2 regions of the Caproiciproducens galactitolivorans genome follow, and region 1 is predicted to be linked to the other one. Evidence: riboswitches for the same ligand, from Rfam matches in the RefSeq annotation. Region 1 holds a riboswitch; the other holds the start of a gene.
The links. Region 1 has a riboswitch for fluoride ahead of P9B68_RS04130 (inorganic diphosphatase). Riboswitches for the same ligand answer to the same signal wherever they lie in the genome.
Positions count from the first base shown of each region.

Region 2: linked by a shared signal. The riboswitch ahead of P9B68_RS09120 (redox-sensing transcriptional repressor Rex) and the one ahead of P9B68_RS04130 (inorganic diphosphatase) in region 1 are both predicted to bind fluoride.

Region 1 covers NZ_JAJUFJ010000003.1:139,383-155,679, forward strand. The annotation lists gene P9B68_RS04110 (NAD(P)/FAD-dependent oxidoreductase) at 1-57, shown strand, start outside; gene P9B68_RS04115 (hypothetical protein) at 212-1,231, shown strand; gene P9B68_RS04120 (TrmB family transcriptional regulator) at 1,429-2,124, shown strand; gene P9B68_RS04125 (diaminopimelate decarboxylase) at 2,130-3,419, shown strand; fluoride riboswitch at 3,472-3,545, shown strand; gene P9B68_RS04130 (inorganic diphosphatase) at 3,688-4,224, shown strand; gene P9B68_RS04135 (PocR ligand-binding domain-containing protein) at 4,265-5,308, opposite strand; gene P9B68_RS04140 (type 1 glutamine amidotransferase domain-containing protein) at 5,379-5,912, opposite strand; tRNA gene P9B68_RS04145 (tRNA-Gln) at 6,390-6,463, shown strand; tRNA gene P9B68_RS04150 (tRNA-Pro) at 6,488-6,564, shown strand; gene P9B68_RS04155 (hypothetical protein) at 7,098-7,526, opposite strand; gene P9B68_RS04160 (P-loop NTPase family protein) at 7,511-7,660, opposite strand; gene P9B68_RS04165 (hypothetical protein) at 7,755-8,126, shown strand; gene P9B68_RS04170 (beta/alpha barrel domain-containing protein) at 8,077-8,463, opposite strand; gene arsA (arsenical pump-driving ATPase) at 9,512-11,248, opposite strand; gene arsD (arsenite efflux transporter metallochaperone ArsD) at 11,250-11,645, opposite strand; gene P9B68_RS04185 (DUF2703 domain-containing protein) at 11,823-12,302, opposite strand; gene P9B68_RS04190 (ArsR/SmtB family transcription factor) at 12,362-12,697, opposite strand; gene P9B68_RS04195 (hypothetical protein) at 13,329-13,838, opposite strand; gene P9B68_RS04200 (C39 family peptidase) at 13,928-14,986, opposite strand; gene P9B68_RS04205 (methylglyoxal synthase) at 15,433-15,915, shown strand; gene P9B68_RS04210 (HPr family phosphocarrier protein) at 15,934-16,164, shown strand.
Region 2 covers NZ_JAJUFJ010000011.1:92,621-100,319, reverse strand. The annotation lists gene P9B68_RS09130 (MutS-related protein) at 1-1,353, opposite strand, end outside; gene P9B68_RS09125 (MutS-related protein) at 1,385-2,854, opposite strand; gene P9B68_RS09120 (redox-sensing transcriptional repressor Rex) at 2,948-3,601, opposite strand; fluoride riboswitch at 3,788-3,857, opposite strand; gene P9B68_RS09115 (universal stress protein) at 3,855-4,637, opposite strand; fluoride riboswitch at 4,700-4,772, opposite strand; fluoride riboswitch at 4,886-4,949, shown strand; gene P9B68_RS09110 (MFS transporter) at 4,995-6,167, shown strand; gene P9B68_RS09105 (MFS transporter) at 6,224-7,438, shown strand; gene P9B68_RS09100 (GNAT family N-acetyltransferase) at 7,435-7,699, opposite strand, start outside.

The DNA of each region.
Region 1 (16,297 bases):
TCTGTGACCGGCATTGTTGCCGCAAGGGATATCGCAGAAAAACAGAAAAAGAAATAAATATTCAGCGAACCTGAAAAACGGGTTCGCTGTTTTTATGCATGGAATAAAAGCTGTGACATATAATTTGATAGATATGCCGTTCTTTCCATGCGAGCAGTTTCCTTTCGTACATCATGGAATAAGCCGGCATGATAAGTGAGGAGGGGATATTTTGCCCGAATATACGTTAAATTATTATATCCGGTCCAATAGCGCAAGGGGCTATGCGAGCTTTTTTGAGTCAAATTTCAGCCGCCTGCGTACGGTTGTCCGCTTAGACGGTTATCCGTCCGTTGCAGTAGCGGATATTGTCGGGAACATTTGCGCCGACGCGCTTGAAAAAAATTTTCATGTCGAGCTGATTCATAACTGCTTGGACAATTCGCTGGAAGGCGTGATCGTTCCGGAAAAAAGCGCCGGTGTTATCAACTTTCCGCTTTATGATGAAGAAGAATTCAGCGTTGCTGCAATTCTGAATGACGAAAACCTGCACCAGACTTTTGCAGGGCTGGAGGCGGCCCGCCGCCATTTTGCCGCGGCGCTGGAAATTCATGACCGATGGGAGCAGATTTATATATCGAATATGGATTTTGCTGCCGCCAACAAGCTGGCATCCGATACGATTGAAAGGGTAATCGGCGGGAATACGCTTGCGAAAAAAGGGGAGCAGATTCATCGCTTTTTCGGCGCGGCAACCATGGACGGTTCCCTTGACTATATCGACAGCCTTACATCCCATCTTGCAAAGCGGTATTTTATCAAAGGGCGGCCCGGAACGGGCAAGTCCACGTTTTTAAAAAAGATTGCCGAGTATGCTTGCGCCGCGGGATATGAAACAGAGGTATACCATTGCGCCTTTGACCCGAACAGCGTGGACATGATTGTTTTAAGAGAGCTTGGCCTGTGCGTGTTCGACAGCACGTCGCCGCATGAATACTTCCCGTCCCGCCCCGATGACGAGGTCATCGATATTTACAAGACCGCGGTTGCGGAGAAAACGGATGAGAAACACCGCTCGGAGATTGCCGCGATCATGACGGACTATAAGGCGGAAATCGCAAAGGCAACAAAACAGCTTGCCCGCGCGAAACGGTATTACGACGAAGTACAGCGGGGGCTTCTTTCGAAAATCAATGCCGGAGCGCTTGGAAATATGGAAAAGAAAATTCACGACAAAATTTTTGAAAGCTGATGATTCCTAAATCTAAAGCGGCTATGGGAAACCATAGCCGCTTTTGCGATTGCAATCATGACGGCTGGGGCGGAATACGCCCCAGCTTTTTTGCCTGTTTTTTCACGCCGGGCGGATATTTTGTATGATACGCTATTGACAAATTGCCCGGAAGCGGTTATAGTGTTCCTATAAAGAAACACTACTGGAGGGATTGCATGGATGCCGCTGAAATGCTGGGCTATTTCGGGCTGACCCGTCAGGAGTCGGTGCTCTACCTCATGCTTTGCTCCGAGGGCAGGATGACGGGATACGAAGCGGCGAAGGCGACGGGGATTTCGCGCTCGAATACGTATACGGCGCTCGCCGGCCTTGTGGAAAAGGGCGCGGCGTTTATAGAAGAGGATACCGCAACCCACTACCTTCCGGTTCCGGCGGAGGAATTCTGCGGTAACCGGATTCGCCGCATGCAGGAATACGCACAATTGCTTACGCAGGTTCTCCCGGAGCAAAGGGAGGAAACCGGGGGTTATATCACCGTAAAGGGCGAAGAAAATATTTTTGACAAAATGAAAAACATGATTGACAAGGCGAAGGAGCGGGTCTATCTCGCCGTTTCCGGGCAGACGCTTTCAAAGCTGATGCCCCAGATCAAGGGGGCTGTCGCTCGGGGGTTGAAAGTCGTGATTATCACCGACCCGCCGTTTGCGTTGGATGGGGCGCAGGTTTATCATACGAAAACCGGGCAGCACCAAATCCGGCTGATTGCGGACTCGAAAAACGTACTGACAGGGGACACCGCGGCAGGATCCGAATCAACCTGCCTGTACTCCCAAAAACGGAATCTGATTGAGCTTTTTAAAGAAGCATTGAAAAATGAAATTACGCTGATCACAATGATGGAAGGAAGTTGATTTTCTTGAAGAAGCCGTTTGTTACACTAGAACAATTAAAAAAAATTACTGAAAAATACCCCACTCCATTTTATCTCTACGACGAAAAGGGAATTCGGGAAAATGTGCGAAGGCTGCAAAAGGCTTTTTCCTGGAATCCCGGTTTCCGGGAATATTTTGCGGTAAAGGCAACCCCAAATCCTTTTTTGCTTCGCCTGTTGAAGGAAGAAGGCTGCGGTACGGACTGTTCTTCTTTAACAGAACTGATGCTTGCGGACGCGGTGGGCTTCCACGGAAGCGATATCATGTTCTCTTCCAATGACACGCCTGCGCAGGAATTTGTGCTGGCAAAAAAGCTGGGCGGAATCATTAACCTGGACGATTTTACGCATATTGACTATCTGAAAGAAGCCACGGGTATTCCGGAAACTATCTGCTGCCGCTACAATCCCGGCGGAACCTTCCAAATCAGCAACGCAATTATGGATAATCCGGGTGAGTCAAAATACGGGTTCCCCTACGACCAGTTGAAGGAAGGGTTTCTCAAGCTGCGTTCGTATGGAGCGAAACGGTTCGGTCTGCATGCCTTTCTGGCAAGCAATACAACGGATGACGCGTATTATCCGACGCTGGCGGGTATTTTATTCCGTACGGCGGTTGACCTGTACAAGCAGACGGGAATTGCCGTGTCCTTCATTAACCTGTCCGGCGGAATCGGCATTCCGTACCGCCCCGAACAGAAACCGGCGGATATTGAAAAAATTGGCGAAGGCGTCCGAATGGCCTACGAAGAAATTCTGGTTCCGGCGGGACTTAAAAATGTGGATATTTACACCGAACTCGGGCGTTACATCCTCGGGCCATACGGCTGCCTTGTCACAACGGCAATCCATGAAAAACATATTTACAAGGAATACATCGGCGTAGATGCCTGCGCTGCAAATCTGATGCGCCCGGCAATGTACGGGGCGTACCACCATATCACGGTTATGGGCAAAGAAAACGCGCCCTGCGACCATCGGTACGATATTACTGGGAGCCTGTGTGAAAACAACGACAAATTTGCAATTGACCGTATGCTTCCGAAAATCAATAAGGGCGATTTGCTGGTAATACATGACGCGGGAGCACATGGGCACGCCATGGGGTACAATTATAACGGTCGCCTGCGTTCTGCGGAGCTGCTCCTGAAAGAGGACGGGCCTGTTGAATTAATCCGGCGTGCGGAAACCCCGATGGATTACTTTGCAACCCTTGATTTTTCGGAAACATTTCAAATATTGAAAAAGCGTGAGAAAGAACTGGGGATTGAATAGTGTGTTCAGATTGTCTCCGAAATACATTGACATTTTATTGGATTATGATAGAATACTTACTGGGAATGAAGTTCTCCCATAGCGAATGCTAAAATTGCTTTTAAAGCTGATGACTTCTGTGGCATACACAGCAGGCATCAGCTTTTTTGTTTACTCCGGGGAGGGGGAAAGAGGGGCGGCTTCTCGGCTCTCCGCTCAGACTAGCTATAATAGCCATACTCAAACCCCGTTTGAAGGGGGCATCGAAAAGAATATTGGAGGGGTATTTTTGAACATTTGGCACGATATCTCCAAAGAAAGAATCCAGACAGACGATTTTTGCGCGGTCATTGAAATTCCGAAAGGTTGTAAAACGAAATATGAACTTGATAAAGGTACGGGTACGCTCTATATGGATCGAATTCTTTATACTTCCGCGCATTATCCCGCAAATTACGGGTTTATTCCTCGCACGATAGCGGAAGACCGTGATCCTCTGGATGTTCTTGTGCTCTGTACTGAGGATATACAGTCTCTTTCTCTTGTTCGGTGTCGCCCGATCGGTGTCATTGCAATGCTGGACAGCGGGTTTGTGGACGAGAAAATTATTGCCGTTCCCTTTCATGACCCTACCTATAACGCCTATCACGATATAACGGAACTGCCGAAACATGTGCTTGAAGAAATGTCGCACTTTTTCTCCGTGTACAAGCAGCTCGAAGGAAAAGCTACGGCTGTTGAGCATATACAGGACGCGCAGGAAGCGAAGAAGATCATACGAGTATGCATTGAAAGATATGAAAAAGAGTATGGCGCAAAAGAATGAACGCAATTAAGGAACGCCTGCCGTTTTCGGCAGGCGTTCCTTAATTTTGCTTCATTAGACTGTTGAGCTGATCGGCAATATGAACGGATTCTTGTATCACGGCAGAAACCTCCTCCATTGCGCTTGACTGTTCCTGGGTCGTATGTAAAGTGATATTAGAGTTGTTTACGGTTTCTTGGATGGATTCCTTGATCTTCTTTGTTAGCTTCATGATATGTTCGGCCGTATCGTTGGAAGTTTGGGACAAGGTCTGAATTTCCTTTGCAACGACGTCGAATCCTCTTCCAGCCTCCCCGACGCGAGCCGATTCTATGGATGCGTTGATGCCCAGAATCTTTGTATAGGATGCGATTTGGGTGATGGATTTCAAAACATCATTAATTTCTTCCGTAATGGTTTCCACTTGCGAAATCTCTTCGTTCAGGTCCTGTTGCCGTTCCGTAATATTCTGCGCGGAGGACGCAAGTTCTTCCAGAGTGGACGAAATCTCGATGAATTTATTTGCCAAAAGCTTAGCGAGATGTTCAAGCTCAATTTTTGCATAGCCGTTTTTGGCGAGTGCATTGACGACAATAAACAAAACTTCCGCGGCGGCGCTGATGCTTTTCATATCCGTAACCTTGATCTTTTTTACCGCCTCGACCAACCCGTCCCCACTAACATCAATTTCATTTGCAACTTTGCGGTAATGCTCCTCCCGGGGGTTTTCCGAAAGTACCTGTCCGCCCAAAACGGTTCCGATCAGTTCGCCGTTAATGATGATCGGTGCGGCAAAATCAATCAGACCCGCGTGGCATTGTCCGACAAACGGCCTGCCGGAGCGGGCGGCCATTTCGCCCATGCGGTGGTGGGATTCGGCACAGCGGCGGTCACCAATTTGAGACTGGTGGACAAATCCGTCGCAAAATCTTGTATAGGAACTGGGATTTGTTACCGGGGTGCCGTTACGGTCTACGGTCACACTGGCACAATTCATACCGATTGCAAAATTATCCTGGAATTTTTGCAACAAAGAGATGTCGATGATATCGCTTATTTCGAGCACCTTCATGTCAAGCGTGCCGTCTTCGTTTGTTTTTATCATACTTTGTTCGTCCTTTTTTGTATTTTGTTTGGCGGTGAAATACGAGTATCTTAATCGTCAGATTTCGTATTTATGAATCCGGATAACGCTTTTCAAGAAGGGAAAGAAAAGCTTTCATATACCCCGGTAGATCCTGCGGCCGGCGGCTGGAAACGATATTGCCATCCACAACCACGGGCTTGTCCAGCCACTTTGCTCCCGCGTTTTCCATATCGTCTTTAATACCCGGCGTGCTTGTGACGTTCTTTCCATTCAGTATTTTTGCGGAAATCAGAACCCAGCCTGCGTGGCAAATCTGACCGATTGGTTTGTTTTCTCTGTCTATTGCGCGAACCATCTCGATCACTTCCGGAAAACGCCGGAGCTTGTCCGGAGCCCAGCCGCCCGGAACCAGAAGTGCGTCGTAATCCTCGATGGCGATGTCCCCAAACGCATAATCGGAAGTGGCAGGTACGCCGTATTTCCCGATGTATTTTTCGCCGGCTTTTTCTCCGACCAGATGAACGGTTACACCTGCTTCCCGAAGCCTTAGAACGGGGTACCACAATTCCAAATCCTCAAAATTGTTTGCAATGAAACAGACCACTTTTAATCCTTTTTTCACTAAATAATCCTCCTTTCATTTTGCTTTTATATATGATTTGAATTTTCTCGAAATTTTATAAAATTATTATATCATAATTCTAGGATGTGGTATTCTAATTTTACAATTTTTTTTATTGTATGATTTTTTATGAGGTTTTTACGCTGTTGCGGAGAAAATATTGCCTGTGTAAATACGGAGGTGCGTAAAGGAGCGCCTATCACAGAGAAAGCACCTTGTCTCCCCCGCAGAGCGCAGGAAGAAGTTACTTCAAAAAAAGATGGCATAAACCGGGAATTTTATAATAAGTTCTGAAAAAATACAAAGTACTAAAAAAATTAAAAAAAAAACTTGCATTTTACTGCTGAATGTAGTAGAATATATCTCGCTGACACGTTAGCCCCCATTACGATATAGGTTAGGTATTGACGGGGTGAACGGAATACAATATATGGTGTGACAAAGCCATAAAGTCATTATAAGTTGCCGATATTTTGATGCGGAATTGTGTAAGGGTAGCACGACAGACTCTGACTCTGTTTGTGAGGGTTCGAATCCTTCTTCCGCAGCCATGGCCCCAAAGAGGGCCGATTTTTCGAGGTGTGGCTCAGCTTGGTAGAGCGCTACGTTCGGGACGTAGAGGCCGCTGGTTCGAATCCAGTCACCTCGACCATGAATGATAAAGGGTAAAAGTATATGCTTTTACCCTTGTTATCAAATAATTTTTATGTATCACAAAGGATTGTTGGCGCAATCACATAGGAATAAAGGTTCCTCTCCTAGGTTCTCTGGAAGCTGCCCCCAATACAGTAACGTTGGAAAAACAAAAATTGCAAGGAAAATTTAACAATATATCGTTTGAAAGACCGTATTTATTCCGGTCTTTTATTTTATTCTAGTGTTTTTGTATTCTCTGCATTCAGATATATCGCTATATCGAAAAATTTGATATTAGTGCTTTTAAATCATAATTGTGCTAGCAGCCGCACGTTCAAACAATAATAAAATAGCGCAAAAAGTGGCTGGAAACTGGACAATTTTTAGTGGCTTTGCAATGTGCAAATGAAAATCAGCACGAATATATTGCAATCTTGCTAGAACATATGTATTTACTCAAGTACCAAGCATCCATCCTCAAATGCGGTCGGGTAAGTTAGTGGCATCATACGGTTTTTGAATACAATGATATAGGCATATACATAAAATCTACCTCCTGAATTCAACCGGCTTAGTCAGCCGGATAACGCGTATAAGGGTTACAAAAATCACAAGAGCCGTAATAGACAAGGAAATCTTCCCCTTGGTTGTGCAAAACAGAAACCCTTTCCAGTCATTATTCAAAGCGCATGCGGCCAGAATAATCCCTCCAATGATTGCAAGCACAGATAAATACATTTTTATTTCTTTATACATTTCATAGTCGAGTTCCTCGGAAACCGTACGCATTTTGGAGAGCTTCGCCACAATAGGATAGGTTGTTTCATTTTCTTCCAAACGATAGCCAATAAGACTGATCTCGTCCCCATATGGTGCGGAATATTTTAAGATGTCTGTCTGGGAAATCCGGGACTGTGACAACAATTCACCTAAAGAGGGGTGATTCTGCTTCCCGGCAGGAGTCAGGACTGGAAGCATGGCGTTTCTTCATCACAGGTGACGATCGCAACGCTCCGTTTTATTGCTTCCAGTCCTTTTGCGATCTTCACAGAAAGGGTGGTTTTTCCACTATCCGGGCTGCCCCAAATCGCAAGAACCTGATTATTGTTCATTTGTTTTTCCTCCCTGTTTGGATGCAAGGTACTGGTCCTGTGCGTCTATAAATTTCCGCGCTGTTTTCTCGTCTCCCCGGTAAACAAGGGATGCGTGGATGGTGTCGTTAGCGTTATAGTCGATGAGGTTTTTTTCTGCTCCGGTGTGACCAATACGGTCAAGGTGGTAGGCATTTCATTCTTTGTGGAAGTACTGGTATTATCTTTTCTTCCTGTTTTTATGTATTTATGGATCCTGGCGAATAACCCGATGGCTAACCCGAGTTATACGGAACGGATTTCGGCTCTCGCTTTGCAAGGCAATTCTTATCGAGAACCAGACGAACGGGAATCCCATCCTGAGCTAAAAGAGCAGATCGAGTACGATTATTTTGAGGAAAACTTCCCTGATGACCTAGGCGTCATTTCAGACATGATCATCCGCCTTCCATTCTGTGGCAGCCCACAATCCACTTTGCTGGAATAATACCGCGATAAATATACCATTTGTCGCTGCCATCCCACCCTGTCACAATCTGTTGAGCTTCTTCCGGCATATCTGCCACAAAATCAATCGCCCGTATAAGCTTTTTGCGATAGTTGTCTGGTATATTAACGGTCAGCCTATACGCTGTGCGGCTATAATCGATTAAGTTTCGGGTTGCCCAGCTTTGCTTGCGTGGGTCAGGCTCTGTAGTGAGCCATTGACAACGCGGTATGAGCTTATACACGCCGTCTACAAGTTTCGGAAATTGCCCCAGCGTAAGTCCCTCGTGCATGATGCTGTCTTTGTGCTGTGCCGCACAAAAATGATATATGTTCATTTTCGTCTCTCCTGCATTGACATTTTCATTTCTACTGTAAATTGTAATCCCATAACGGCTCCTCCTTTTCCTGCCCTAACTGGATGAAATAATTATGGCAGAAGGCCGGTTTTAATTTGTTTTCCCTGATAATTAACAGGGAAGCCTCTGTGTCATATTTTAATCCACCAGTTTAGGTCCGATATGCCAATCGTCGTAAGTTTCCGTATGCCCAGCGTACCAAGCAATACGGAACGGACCGCAAGCTCGTGGCATACTCCCGATCGACCTCCGCTTCGCGTCCCTCCTGCGTTATTGGTAAGTGAGTGTACATGCAGGCGTTCAGAAATTCCTCTGATTCCGGGATATCAGTTGCGTCTAAACCGTCCGACCCGTAACATAGTCTTTCCTTTGCCATAAAAATCTCTCCTTTTTTAATTTGATATCAAGGTATAGAAAATTCGATGTAATAGAATTGCCTTGGCTCTGCGGATATCTTATGAAAGATACAGTAGGCAGAATTCGGACATTTCCTATACCGGTTAAAAAATAAACATTTTTGAATATGCTTTAAGTTTCTCTGATATGCCGGTTTGCTGGTAATAATCTTGATTTTTCCAATTTCCTGCATTCTTACATATTGTACCTTATGGAGCATAAAAGCTAACCGTTTAACGGACGATTCGCTTCCTGTGGCTGCTTTTTGTTTATCCGCAGAGACCCAGGTTTTGGCGATATGGAAGCACCGGGAGTTTCATACAATTCTTGTGCCGGGCAATTTGATTCCTCCTATTGTTTATTTTTTTTAGCTGCTCTATTGAAAACGATAAAACCTCTGCGACAGGGAAGACAGTCCCGTTACAGAGGTTTCATTAATTTCGTTGTTTGCTTTTTGTATCGTATAAAGTTTTGGATTTCAGGGCGCATTGTCCTCCCATAGGTATTCCCATCGAGGATTTTTTAACCATTAAGCACGGCAATAGAAAAGATGTGCCGTATTCAGCACCAAGCATACTATGGTTCACGATTTGACGGTGACAGAAATGCGACTTTTATTATTTTGTTTTCCTCACAGTTCCAACAAACGGTCACCTTTGATATCCTCAGGATGCCATGAAATCAGTACGAATTTCCCATTTGCGTGTTCGTTGATGTGGTTGAGCCATTCTATTTCGCCAGCAGCCTTAGCTGTCAGTATGGGACTCGAAGTATCCGTGCCATAAAGTGACTGATTGACCACCCACCACTTGGCGGCAATGCCTGCACGCTTTAAATCCTCCTCAAGACGAAGAGCCTCATAGACCGGAGTTGCTTCGGGTAAGGTTACTATAATGACCTCAGTTTCGTCTGATTTCAGCCGTGGCAACAGCCGTGCCACCGATTCGGGTATTTCGCCTTTAGTGCGCTCAATTTCATGATTATAACTCTGCGTTGACTCCAATAGGAGCAGAGTGTGTCCCGTGGGAGCTGTGTCTATGACAACCACTCGATCGTCTGCCATGTTAACTATCTCCGCAAAAGCGCGGAAAACAGCTATCTCCTGCGTACAGGGTGAACGGAGATCTTCTTCGATATAGGCAATATCCTCGTCACTCATACCGGATGCGCGCGCTTTGGAGAGCACCTCCTGCTGATACTTTTTGAGTTCCTTGGTTTCATCAATATGGCTCATGGATATACCGCAGGTTTCGTCTATCACAAATTTTAGATGCGCAGCCGGGTCAGTAGTGGTAAGGTGGACTTTCTTACCTCGCTTTGCAAGGCCGAGCGCAACAGCAGCCGCAACGGTTGTTTTACCAACTCCGCCTTTGCCCATCGTAAATATGACGCGCTTGCCCTCTGCTGCCAGTTCATCGATCATATTGCTGAGTGAGGGAATATGGTCAGTATTTAACTTCCGTGGCTTAGTGGACACATAATTGGTAGTAAGCAAAGCACGCACATTTTCCAAGCCGGTTACGTTATAGGATCGCAACGGTACCATAAAGATTGGTAAAGTCTTTAATTTTTCCGGTATAGCCGAAATAGCTGTTTGCTGTTTTTCGTAAAGGCTGGAAGAAAGGGTATCTGTATGTTCCAACAATAGTCCATTTATAACCAGTATTTGATTGTTAACACCCAATGCAGACAATTCACCGGAAGCCCGTTCTGCTTCTTTAAACGGTGCGGTTTCGGGACGGGTAACAAGAATCAGAGTGGTCAGGTCCCCGTCTGCCAGCGTTTTCACGGCTTGCTTGTAGATCGCTTTTTTGCTCTCTAAACCGGAAAGTTGGCCGAGGCAGGATGCGCCATGAGTGCTTTCACTTATAAAATTGCTCCAAGCAGAAGGAAGCTGAAGCATTCGCAGGGTGTGGCCGGTAGGAGCAGTATCGAAAATAATATGGTCATACTCCTGCTGAACCTTTGCGTCTGTTATGAAATTGGAGAACTCATTAAACGCCGCTATTTCTATGGTGCAGGAGCCGGAAAGCTGCTCCTCCATATTTGCGATAACGGATGCTGGCAGCTTGCCCCGATAAGGTGCGATTACGCTCTCCCGATATTCAGCTGCGGCCTGTATAGGGTCAAGGTTGGCCACATATAAATTTGGTACACCGGGGATAGGAGTACCCTTGTTAGACAGTTCCATAGAGAACACGTCCTGCAGGTTGGAAGCCGGGTCGGTGCTGATAAGCAGCACACGTTTGCCGCTATCCGCAAGTGATACGGCGGTGGCACAGGCGACGCTGGTTTTACCAACCCCGCCCTTGCCGGTATAGAAAAGGTATTTCGTTAATTTGATCTTTTGCGGGTCGAATAAATTCAATTTAACAGCAACCTCCCTTGCAATTACAACCGCCGGAATTTTTCTTAGTAACCTTTACCTTAATAGGCTGGCTTTTGGCTTCCAACACATCTTCGGGAAGATCTAGCAGCTTCGTAAATTCTTTGTTAGTGGGGTATCGGCCTGTAATGACAATCTTGCCGTCAACTATTACTGCTGGCAATCCCCTTGTTCCTTTTTCATTGATATAGGCGTTAATGGTTTTGTCTTTGATAAATTCGGCAGGTGCGCTGTTAAGGTTGAAGCGATCAACAATTACACCATGCTTTTTTAACGTGTCAAGCACTGTAGAGATACGCATAAGTTCTGGGTCGACGCCCACACCGCAGAGTCCGGTTGGGCAGCACATGGCTGGTTCGAATATTTTCATTTTTTTCATAGTAAATAACTCCTTTAATATCATTTATTTGTTACCAACCGCCGGTCGGGAAACCAATGGCGGGTGATAAATGTACTAGCGTACATATTATCGGAACTTCCGTCAATACGCCAACCGCGCAGGCCAGCACAACAGGTGAATCGGGGCCGAACAGAATTCCTTGTGTTTTTTCTCAGCTCATATCATATTACCGCTTTTTTCATACAGTTCAGTTTCATCCTTATGTGCCTTGGATATAAAATATTTTTCAAGATTTTCAGGAAGCTGATAGGCTTTGCGCTCAGGCTCATGTTTTCCAGCGTTATATACCTCGCGCAGGATTGCGTCTACAATCAATTCCTTTGTAGGGGATGTGTATTCGACTCCATTATATACCCATACGCGGCAGTCAACATTCTCTCCACAAAGCGTTCCACAATCCTCGCAAAGTGATTCTCTAAGCTCTACAGCGATATCATTTCCATTTACGCGGATGGTCGGCGAACTGATAAATTGATATTGAATCGCCAACTCTTTCGTTGCAATATTTACTTTGTTTACCTTGACTTTATATCCCGCCGCATTAAGCACCACGGCTATACTGGAAACCGCTTCGTCCAGTACCTTTTCAGTATTCTGGCATCTGCCGCATATGGTCGTGGTCCAGATATAGAAAATCGATGTTAATCGGCTTTTTCGGTTGCGGCTGGCAACAGTTTTCGGATGAACAACAACATTTACTCATTTTCATTACATCCCTTACAACAGTTTGCGTTTTCTCTGCAAATACAATTCTCCTTATCGGATGTGATCGCACAGAAAAATTGCTTCGTTTTACGGATAGTATCATCATCCAGCGAGTAATACGTCCATTTACCTTCTTCCCGCGCTTTAACAATCCCACATCCACACAGAGTTTTCATGTGATGAGACAATGTGGATTGGGACATTTCAAACTTCTCCAGAATCTTGCAGGCACAAAGTTCCCCGCAGGAAAGCATATCTACGATCATCGCTCTTTTGGGATCTCCCAACGCTTTAAACACTTTTGTGTTATCCAAATAGTAGTCCATAGCACTTCCTCAAATCTAAAGTCTTCGATATGATACATTATATGCTTCAAATCGAAAAGTGTCAATATAAAATTGTAAAAATTTGTGACTTACCTGTCATTACGATTAGGCATGTACCTATTAGAATTTTATGTTCTGGTATTAATCTATCACTACAAGTTTGCTTGTCAATCAGGTATGTCGGAAAATGAACAGAAAGAATTTAGCCGCCTTCTTCGAATTGCTTTGGAAAACATGAATCATATTGGAAATAAATAACAGGTAGGATCAGCGTCTTCCTTAGTATTTCTGATAGGTAATGTCTACACTAGTAGCGTCAAAGCCTGAACACACATCTTCGGTGGTAGTGATACAAGGCATGTGAATACGAAAGCTCTTCTGACCTTATGGCACAGCCGGTGGTATTTGTTACACAACAAAAAGGGAAACTAACCGCAAAAGCAGGTAGTTTCCCTTTTTTCGGTAGTACCATTGTGCTGGTGAGCGAGCCGGGCACAATAAAAAGACTTATTAATTTAGCGAGATAAAATGAGCCGTTAAAAAGTCCTTTTATGGAAACCACGACTATTCGACTATGATGATTTACTCCTATCGATTTATATAACCCAATAGGACAAGACATGATCTTCGCTTAGGATACATTGCCAGGTTTCAATAGCCCCTTTAATTGAAAATATTGTTCCATCTCCTCTTTTATCTTCTCCGGGCTATCATTGACAGAATAAATAAATTCTTTTTGATCCGGCATATTGATCCAATTATTACCGTCGAACCGTTGCGGGACGGCTGATACCCAAATGCTGTAAGCTTGAAGTGTATCGTAATTGGCAAAAGCAACGAATCGCAATTCATAACCAAGTGTTTCTGTCAGGCTATAATGAAGCTGTGCGTGAAAATAAAAGGCTTTAGGATCCGGAGGATCCTGGTCAAAATAGGGAAGAACAGGATGTTCGATTCCGGCACGTTTGCTTGCCGCTCGGGCTGCTTCTTTCTGGGGTTTGCTATCGTCCAAAAGAGGCTTCATGCTCCACTTCGAAATTCCGTTCTGAACAGGGATCTCTTTCCATTGTGGTTGGGAAAATAGTTGGCGTAGCTTAATAGAATTCTCAGATTTGCTTTTGTTGCTTTGATTAACAACCATAGCAGCGATCCCTCCAATAGTTATAAAAAGACAGGTAAACACAACTAAGATTTTGCGTTTGTTCAAATGTACTATTATGAATCTCCCCCTTAATAAGTCGGCAGCATCTCATGTAAATATGATGATGAGAGCCAGACATAATTTTTCCATCCATCATTAATATAAAGCTGATTGTTACTAGGATCCCCATCATCCGCATACCCAACTGAGACCACATAGTGATAATTATACTTGGGTGTTCCGGGTTCAGTTGATAGTAATGTTGGTAGATTATCCTCCACTCTTTTACAAACGCTAGCCCAATCATACGGGGAATCTACTGCATAAAGATAATAACCGTTTTGACCAACACTTTTCGAATATGCTGTTATTAATGATGCCATAAGTCTCTCACTGATTCCAGTAGTTGGGTACCCACTAGATATACATGTATTATAAATTGAACGTTTAATTTGTTTTTCTGAAGATAAACTACTTGGCAAATAATTGTTGCTTACATATTTATCATACCATTTCTCAAGCATTGCCAAACCATTAATCCCACAGTCCCCATAGTAACTTCCGGCATTAAAAGCCCAAGAGGGATCCCCAGCGCCGGGTATAGATACTCGTGTAGCGGATCTGGGATTATTGGATAATTTTTCAATCATAGTTTGTTTTATTGCATTATCTATCGTTCCGGATTTAGTTTGTGGGCCGGAAGACAATTCCGCTAACGGTATAACGTGATTTGTTCTAATATTAACTCCTTTACCGCCTTTAACCTTGATATAATCTAACGGACCCATATAAATAATATCATCGGCAATGCTAAATGGTGTGCTATGGTTTAATGATAATTCTATGATTTTCAAGTCTGCTAAATTTACAATTGCATATCCGTCCTTTTGATTTGCCTTAAATGTTACACACAGAAATGCATTATGACCATTACCATCTTTTAGTGTTTTACCACCAGAAATGCTAATATCGGTATTATGCATATGTTTTACAAAAGCTTTAACATAATCATTTTCGATTTGAAAGCTAGTATTATTAACCACCGAATACTTAGAATTCGTATCAACATCTTTTGTTGCAGCAAAAGCACTTGACGACGCCGACAGGAGAAGGACAGCAACCAAAACTAAGCTTAATAGTTTTTTCATAGGGGTAGAGCTCCTTTCAATATTTTATTTCTTAAGACTTCACGAAAGTGCTATCAATTTTCTAAAGATGGCAAGAAAAACGATGTTGGTACCAACCAACTTTATTCTATATTAAAATTCTAATTTGTCAATACTAAAATTGTAAATATTTTCCATTTATGTAATAGAGCTTTATCAAACGGACGCCTGACGTTATGAACACCACAATTAGGACAAAATTTAGTTTTTTTTCCACAATGTTTTCTTTGCATACAGAACATTGAATTTCATGAAACCATTCATCGCTCCAGCCAACCCAGTACCATGCACTTGCCGGGCGAACGGGTCATACCGATAATTTGCACTCTGGAAATATCTTTTGTGTTATAGCGGAATAATCATTATATGATGTATAACATGTGGTAAAATAATGAAAAATGATTTTGAAATGAGGTAGGGGAAAATTGATGGATAACGGATTTATTACATTTACCATTGGAAAACAAAAAAACATCGCGTTAATTGCCCATGATGGGAAAAAGCGCGAACTAATCGAATGGTGTGCGGAAAATCAGGATATCCTCAGAAACCATTTCTTATGCGGAACCGGAACAACGGCAAGGCTGATTGCGGAAAAAACCGGACTTCCCGTAAAGGGTTATAACAGCGGCCCTTTGGGTGGCGACCAGCAAATCGGGGCCAAGATTGTAGAGGGTGTAATCAATTTCATCATATTTTTTTCCGACCCATTGGAGGCACAGCCGCATGATCCGGATGTAAAGGCGTTGTTAAGGATTGCTCAGGTTTATGATATTCCTATTGCAAATAATAAGGCAACTGCCGATTTTATGATCCGTTCTCCGCTGATGAATCAGGAATATGAACATAAGGTCATTAATTTCAAACAGAAAATTATTGACCGTGTGAACGATAGCCAGCTGATTAAGTAGAAAAGTAGGGGATATAGTATGATTTCTGTAAAAATACGAATCGATAGCGTGGATAAAGTAAAAAAATTCTCCTCCATTATTACGAAGGAGAATCTCAATTGCGAACTCGTCGAAGGAGTTTATATTCTTGACGCAAAGTCTATTATGGGAATTTTCAGCCTGGATTTAACAAAGCCGATTCAACTAAATATTCACTCCGACGACAAGGAGATCCTGAATAAATTGCAAGATTTCATTGTCAATGAATGATAAGCCGTCATGGCTGGCGCAGAAAATACGGTACTTTTTGCTTTCATCCTCGAATGGTAATCGGCTGGCTTGTGTTTGGGCATTCCGCAGGAAAATGGTATAACGTTGCTTCCTGCTGTTATTAGAATTCAGA
Region 2 (7,699 bases), on a different contig from region 1:
ATCCTGAAGAAAGCTGATTGCGTAAGTATAAAGGTGTGTAACAGAAAATACTTCAATTTTATTATCAATCAGCGCCTTTGTAATCTGTCGGCAGATTTCAGAACCTTCCCGTTCGTTTGTAGCCGCAAAAGATTCATTAAAGAGCACAAAAGAATAGGGACTGAGTTGATCGGAAATTTGATTCATACGAGACAGTTCTTCATCAAGCTTTCCGCTTTTCATAGAACTATCCTCTTCTTTTTTGAAATGGGTAAAAATTTTATTCCTTATTGGAGCCTGAAAGGATTCAGCTCCGACAAACATCCCACATTGCATCATCAACTGAGCCTGGCCAATACTTCGGAGAAATGTCGACTTTCCCCCTTGATTTGCGCCCGTAATGATAGTAAGGCGCTTATTTTCTGCACAAACCCGATTACCGATAACCGATGTATTTTTGGTCAAAGCAAGGCTAATGTCGTATAAATTATCAAATTTTCTATTTTCAGATCGGAGAGAAAGTAATTCAGGAATACATAGAGGCATCTTTAATTCCTTCATTTTGTCGTGCAAATTCAAGCAGCCTATATAAAAGGCAAGCTCCTGTTGAAGGGTCAGAAAAAAGTTTCCAATGTGTTCCGCTGATTGTGAAAGAACATTGGTACTTTCGTTAATTGCCCGATCACGTCTTTTTCCAAAATCAGAAGCACCGGCATCATCCCTTGGCGCTAGGTTAAATTCAGGAGAGAAACTCCAATGCCACCAAAAATGCTTTCCTTCTTTGCGCCTTAAAACATAATTCACACCTTGACAATAGTTACCAAGATTAGCACTAATCAATATTCCTTTGTTATCTTCATCTTTTAGTTCATTCAGCAACGCTCTAACCTGTGTAAAATAGTCATCACTCAGTTCATCTTGCAACATCTGAATGAATCGTTTCCAACCTTTTGCATGAAAATTCTGCGAATTACGTACTGCTGCATTACGGATGTTCAACAATGCTTCGGAATAAAGCTTTAGAAGGGTAATGGAGCTTGAATAATTGATTGACAAAGACTGATTAGGCGATAACCACGACCATAATCTGCTCTTCTGTTCCTTTGTTTCACAAGTAATTTTATATAATTTCCTTATGGTATCTGAATTACTAATACAGTCTTTGAGAATATCCTGTCGGTAACGAATTTGCTCTATGTTTTTCAAAGAATGAGACAGGACTTGATCGCATACATTCTCAACCAAGTCGTCCCCGTTGCCCATTGCGGATATAATCCGTTTTAATTCGAGATCATCAGACAATGTTTTCCAATCACAAGAGGGTTTTTCCTGCATATTAAAATCAAAATCATCAGCTAATAATCTGACTTCCATTTTTACCTATTCCTTCCGTACTTGGTACTATTCACATTTTTTGCTTTAGCCGTGCGCTGAGCTGAGCATAAGTAAGATGGTATTTCGAGGCGATGTGAAGTGCATAAGCCAGTCCGTCAGGAGGCTTACGTACAATTTGAAAGGTCCTTATTGTAGGATCGTTTTCATCTACCGTACTCATCATACTGACTGTTTCTTTTCCGTAAGTGGCAAGTTCATCAATAAATGTTACACAAATAGCCGGACAGCCGATTTTCACAATGGCATCCATCATATGGTTGCCCAGCAAAATAGCGTCCGATAGGGTGGTTGAAGAAAATATTTCGTTGATGACAATAAGGCTTTTCGAAGTGGCATGGCTTAGAATGTCATACAGTCGTTCCAAATCATCCTGTAGTTTTCCGTTGAGTGATGATAAATCTTCTTCGCGTTCGAAATGAGTGTAAATCTGGTCAAATAATAAAAGCGATGCCTCTTTTCCCGGAACGCACAAGCCGAGACTTGCAAGATAATGGATTTGCCCAAATGCGCGCGCATAGGTAGTTTTTCCTCCCTGATTTGGCCCTGTGACGACTAAAATCCGTTCCGGAGGCTCCAGCGTAAAATCGTTTGTAACCGGCTTGTTTTCAGAGCCAAGCGACTTTGCCAGTGCAAGATCGAAGAAGTTTAGGTCGTAGAGCCTGTCAGCACCGGACGTAAGCCTGGGATAGCAGAAAGGCAGCCCCCTTTCTTTGAGAGGTGCTATAAATCCCAGCCATGAAAGATAGAAGTGAACTTCACGTGAAAACTGCGCGATAACCGGATCAATGAATTCCAAGTTCCGCATACAGAAATCGTTCAGATCAGAAAAAACATTTGGGTAGCAGGTTGCGACCAGTTTGAGAACAGCAGCTTCCACATGCTCTGCCCGAGGTTCTTCCGTCAGCTTGTGGCGGTACTCTTGCACATTTCCCTGCTGAAAACGGGCAAATAATTCGCGGACGTCAACGCTGATGTCTGGCTGATTCTCGTATTTTCGGACTCGTATGGCGCCGTTTTTTATCAACATACAATAGTGCACCGTGGAAAGTTCCTTTTTCAGATCATCCACGCTTGTTTTCAAGGTAAGGAACTTCTCGCTTTCTTGATAGTTATGCAGATAGTCCACAAATCTCTGTAAGCCTTTCGAAAGTATCGTCTTTTTATTTAGACCATTTACTGCCTCAATGATGACGGAACAATATCGACTTGCAAAATCCAACATTCGTCCTCTGGCCAAATAGTTGTTTTGATAAGCGTCATTGGAAACCAGAATTTTCCTCAATTGATCTTGAAAGGCATTGAGCTCAAAAATGGTTTTAGAAAAAGTGGAAATGAGCTCCCGTAGCCCATCATTTTCAAGGTCACGCATAACATCCTGCCGATATTGGATAATATCCGCATTAGCGAGGGGTGTCAAAAACCAGCGATCCAGCTGGTATGTTTTGTAGCCGGTTAAAATTGGGTGGATTATTTGATCCAAATTTAGGTCTTTGAAATAGCCCGGTTCTGATTCCGCTTCCTGATGAGGAATCTTATCATCATTTGGGAATAAAATGCTGAAGAACGTAAAGCATCAATCCTTTCCAATTTGTGCGTCTGTTGACATGTCACATTGGGTTATTGTATTTGCATATGCAGCAAGTGATCTAAGCGTGTCCGTCATGCGTTCGTTGAATATCATCATATGGCTCGGAGCTTTGAGCTGGACGGAAGAAAAGTTCCATATAGCAACGATACCTGCTCTGACTAGTGCATCACAGGTCGTTTGCGCGCTGATACCTGGTGTCGCAATAATGGCAATCTTCGCATTCAACCGATGGCATATTGCTTCCAACTCATTAACAGGATAAACCGGCTTTCCCGATACGCCTTTTCGAATCAATTGTTCGTTAATATCAAAACCGGCGAGAATGTCGAGACCGTAGACGGAAAACCCAGCATAACCCAAAAGTGCTTTCCCGATTTTTCCAACACCGACCAATACCACCGCACTTGCTGATTTGCAGAGCATATGCTGATAAACCGCTTGAAAAAGTTCTTCCCGATTAATTTCTCTGAAACGTTCTATACCTAACAGAATCTGTATATCTCCCTTGACAGTTTTTGAAGGGATAGAAAGATCCTTTGCGATAGCGTTTAGCTTCAAGGCTTGTATATTTTGGGGGATATTTTGCAAATACTTAAAATAAAGTGGGATGCGCCGCATCATATCATTATCAACTTTCATATAACACCATTTCATAAATTGAATTACCCTGACTTATCCAATTCCTCAATGCTTTGCTTATAAATTGTCGTAAATCCATCAATTAATGGAACAGGCCCCGAATATTTCTCAGTTGGTTCATCGGTCATAAAAATTCCCTCTTGAGCGGTAAGCACCGTAAAAAACAGCTGATGCCATCTACCGCAATTTGTTGTAGAAGTCATCAGCCATTCGTTTCGGCTTGTTGCCAAGGGAGAACTTCATTCCCTTTTATTTAGTTTTCCGTGTTCTCAAAGCGGGCAATATAATGGAATTTTAGTGGTTCCGTCATGCTTGGGTTTACTACTTTTATTTGATCCAGATGGTCGTAACAAACCAGTATTTCAACCTGAATCTCTTTTTCTTCCCCTTTCTTTAAATCGTAATGATCCGGCTGTTTGTTCTGAGGCGGAAGGTTCCACATATTTCCATCCGGGTTAAAAGCTAGATGATTCAGCCTCATTTTCCCCTCTAAGACCGTAATAAAATAACTGCATATTCCCGCTTGAACCGGCAGATAACAAGTGCTCGTTTTCAGACTGGCTTGCCCTGCCAAGGTGACAATATCATCCATATGCTTGCATCTTACTAATTTACGGTTCAATCGTTCATAGGAACCGTTTTCCGGTACAATCATGACGATGCAACTAGCGTATTTTACCACATAAGACGCTACAGATCCAATCATTTGAGACCAACCGTCTTTGGTGGATTTTGTCATTACAATGATATCTATGTTATTTTGGTTTGCACAATCCAAAATCCCTTCCCCGGCGCGGCCAATCACTACTTCTTTTTTCACCTGAAAACCCGGCATTTGATCGGAAACAGCATCCAAAGTCGATTTCATTTCCTTTTTTATCTTATCAAATTCTTTCGCAGAAAACATTGACGCAATATCTTCCCGAACCATGAGCAGTACAATATTCACGTCTTTTGGCATGTATAGTGACTTTACCAAGTCAACCGCTTTCATGCTGCGTTCCGTTCCGTCAATCGGGATAAGGATATTTCTCATGACAGTGCCTCCCATCTGATAAGTCCCCCCCTTAGACGATGAAAAAGGCTGACAACCTCTACAATCTTGTAGAAGCCATCAGCTGTAATCAGCAATTCGGATATTCCGAAGGGGAGCTTCATCCCTTTAAGGGTAGTATAGCACTTTGCATCAGCATCTGCAAGAATTATACTAACTTTTATCAATTGTATTTGCAGCATTGAATTATAGTTGACAAAACACAGTCTTATGACTAAACTTAAAGCAATTAGAATAACGGCGATGAAGTTCGCCTTATACCCCATTTCTGGGGTTAATGACTTCTATTATTATAAATAATAGAAGTTTTTTTGTTGGAGAAAAAAGGAGTGTATCATCATGAAGCGAAACAGAAACAATGTTCGTACTCTCGGATGGGTAGCTTTCTTCGGAGGATTCGGGCAAGATATGATACAGCCCATCCTGCCTGTATTCTATTCCTCAGTCCTTGGCATGAGCAAGGAGATGATAGGGTTAGTAGAAGGTAGCCTTACAACAATCGTAAGCATCTTCAAAATTTTGTCTGGATTTTTGTCGGATAAACTAAAAAAGCGTAAAGCAATCGTATTTATTGGATATTTATTATCTGCAGTCAGTCGATTTTTGTTCGGCTTTGCTTCTACAGCATGGCAGGCTTTTGTTCTCCGCTTTGCCGACGGTATAGGAAAGGGCATAAAGGATGCGCCAAGAGACGCGCTTGTTGCTCAATCCGCAAAAGAAGGGGAAATGGGATTTTCCTTTGGCTATCAGCGCACACTTGATACATTTGGCTCTGTTGTTGGCCCACTTGCTACCGCCGGTCTCTTATGGCTTCTTGCGAAAAATATTATGCGATACAGAATTATTTTCTATATTGGCGGATTGATTTCAGCCATTACCCTTTTGCTGATTGTTTTTTTCGTGAGAGAAAAGTCTCAACCGGATTCACCCCAAGGGAGTAAGTTTAATTGGACACTCTTAAAAGGCAAATTCCTATATTTTCTGATTATAATGCTAATATTCACTTTAGGAAATTCAAGTGATTCCTATTTAATTTTACGTGCTCAAAATGTAGGTGTCAGCGTCATCGCAATTCCTGTTGTATATGCACTGTTTAACCTATTCTATGCGCTCCTATCCACACCGGCAGGTGCGTTGTCCGATAAAATCGGGCGGGTTAAAGTCATGCAAGCCGGGTGGCTGATTTACGCAATCGCCTATGTCGGGTTTGCTCTTGCAAATCAAGCATGGCAAATCTGGATCATTTATATCTTTTACGGGTTCTATTATGCGACGACAGAGGGTATAGCAAAAGCGTTAGTTGCACATATTGTGCCTGATAATCAGCGTGGCACAGCATACGGATTTTTTAATGCTTCTCTCGGACTAATGTCCTTACCTGCAAATTTAATTGCCGGATTCCTATGGGACAAAGTTGCACCGGCAGCAACTTTTTATTTCGGAGCTGCTTGTGCAATAATATCTTTAATTCTTTTAAGCTTTTCAAAATTAGAAAGATGTGCTGCCGATTAGGCAATGCTAAGAAATTGCTGCGCAAAAAAGAAACAGCATTTGGGAGACAATAATATATGGATAAAACAACTAAAAAGAAAAATCTCGCACTTGAATTTATTCTATTATTTGGATTAATCAGCGCCTTGGGGGATATTACTTATGAAGGAGCGCGTAGTATCTATGGCAGCTATTTAGGTGTATTGGGTGCCAATGCCGTGGCAGTTGGACTTATAACGGGTTTTGGAGAATTCCTGGGATATGCAATCCGGGCTGTTTCGGGATATTTTATTGATAAAACCGGTAATAGCTGGATTGTGACGACTATAGGCTATGCTATGCTTATTTCAGTTCCATTACTGGCTTTGGCTGAGCATTGGGAAATTGCAGCACTATTTATTATTCTTGAACGAATTGGCAAAGCGGTACGCAGCCCCGGCAAAGATACTATGATTTCACATGCAACAAAGCATATAGGATCTGGATTTGGTTTTGGTATTAGTGAGGCTCTTGACCAGATCGGCGCAATTATTGGGCCTCTTATTTTTACGGTATGTCTTTCATCTTTTGGCGGGTATAAGCAGGGGGTTCAAATTATGTGGGCTCCTGCAATTTTAACGATTGCCGTCGTATTATATACAAAGCATAAGTATCCGAATCCGTCGCAATTTGAAACAATCACCGTGTCCGGAGGGGCAGCAAATCAAAAACCGCAAGCTTCAAAAAGGAAGGTATCGGCTGATTATTGGTTATATTCTCTGTTCATTTTTTTTAGTGTTCTTGGCTTTGCCGGCTTTCCTATACTTTCCTATCACTTTTTATTTCAAAGAATATTAAACCAAGCGGCAATTCCAACATTATATGCAGTTGCTATGGCAATTGATGGATTGCTTGCTGTTTTTATCGGAAAGCTTTATGATCGTATGGGAATAAAAGTTCTCGTATCTATTTCGCTTTTAAGTATTGCTGTATCAGTTTTAGGCTTCTCTACTTCAACTGCTTTTGCTGTCATCAGCATTTTATTGTGGGGATGTGTAATGAGCATTCATGAAACTGTTATGAAAGCAGCAATATCTGATATTACCCCTGTTGCCGATAGAGGAAAAGCCTTTGGTTATTTTAACACAATATATGGAATGGCAATGTTAATTGGAAATTCAGCCATGGGTTTTATATATGAGCGGTCAGTTCTTTATGTAATTCTGTATGCCGTTATAATAGAAGTACTCTCTATTGCTGTATTCCTTGCTTTTATAAATAATCTTAAACGTGAACAGAGAAAACGTAGTTAGACTGGTTTCGAATCGCAACAGTTGCTTAACATATCTGATTTGCTTCTTTTTTCCATAAGTACTGTCTTTCTCCAAGTTCCAAACCGATCACGAGCTATTTTATTACGAAAACCGACTTCCCGAAATCCACACTTTTGAAACAACAAAATGCAAGAATAATTATTATGCATTATTGTCGCTTGTAACGTCCAAAATCCTTCTTTTTCTGATTCTTTTATGACTTTATCTAATAGCAATGTTCCAATTCCTTGATGCTTTGAC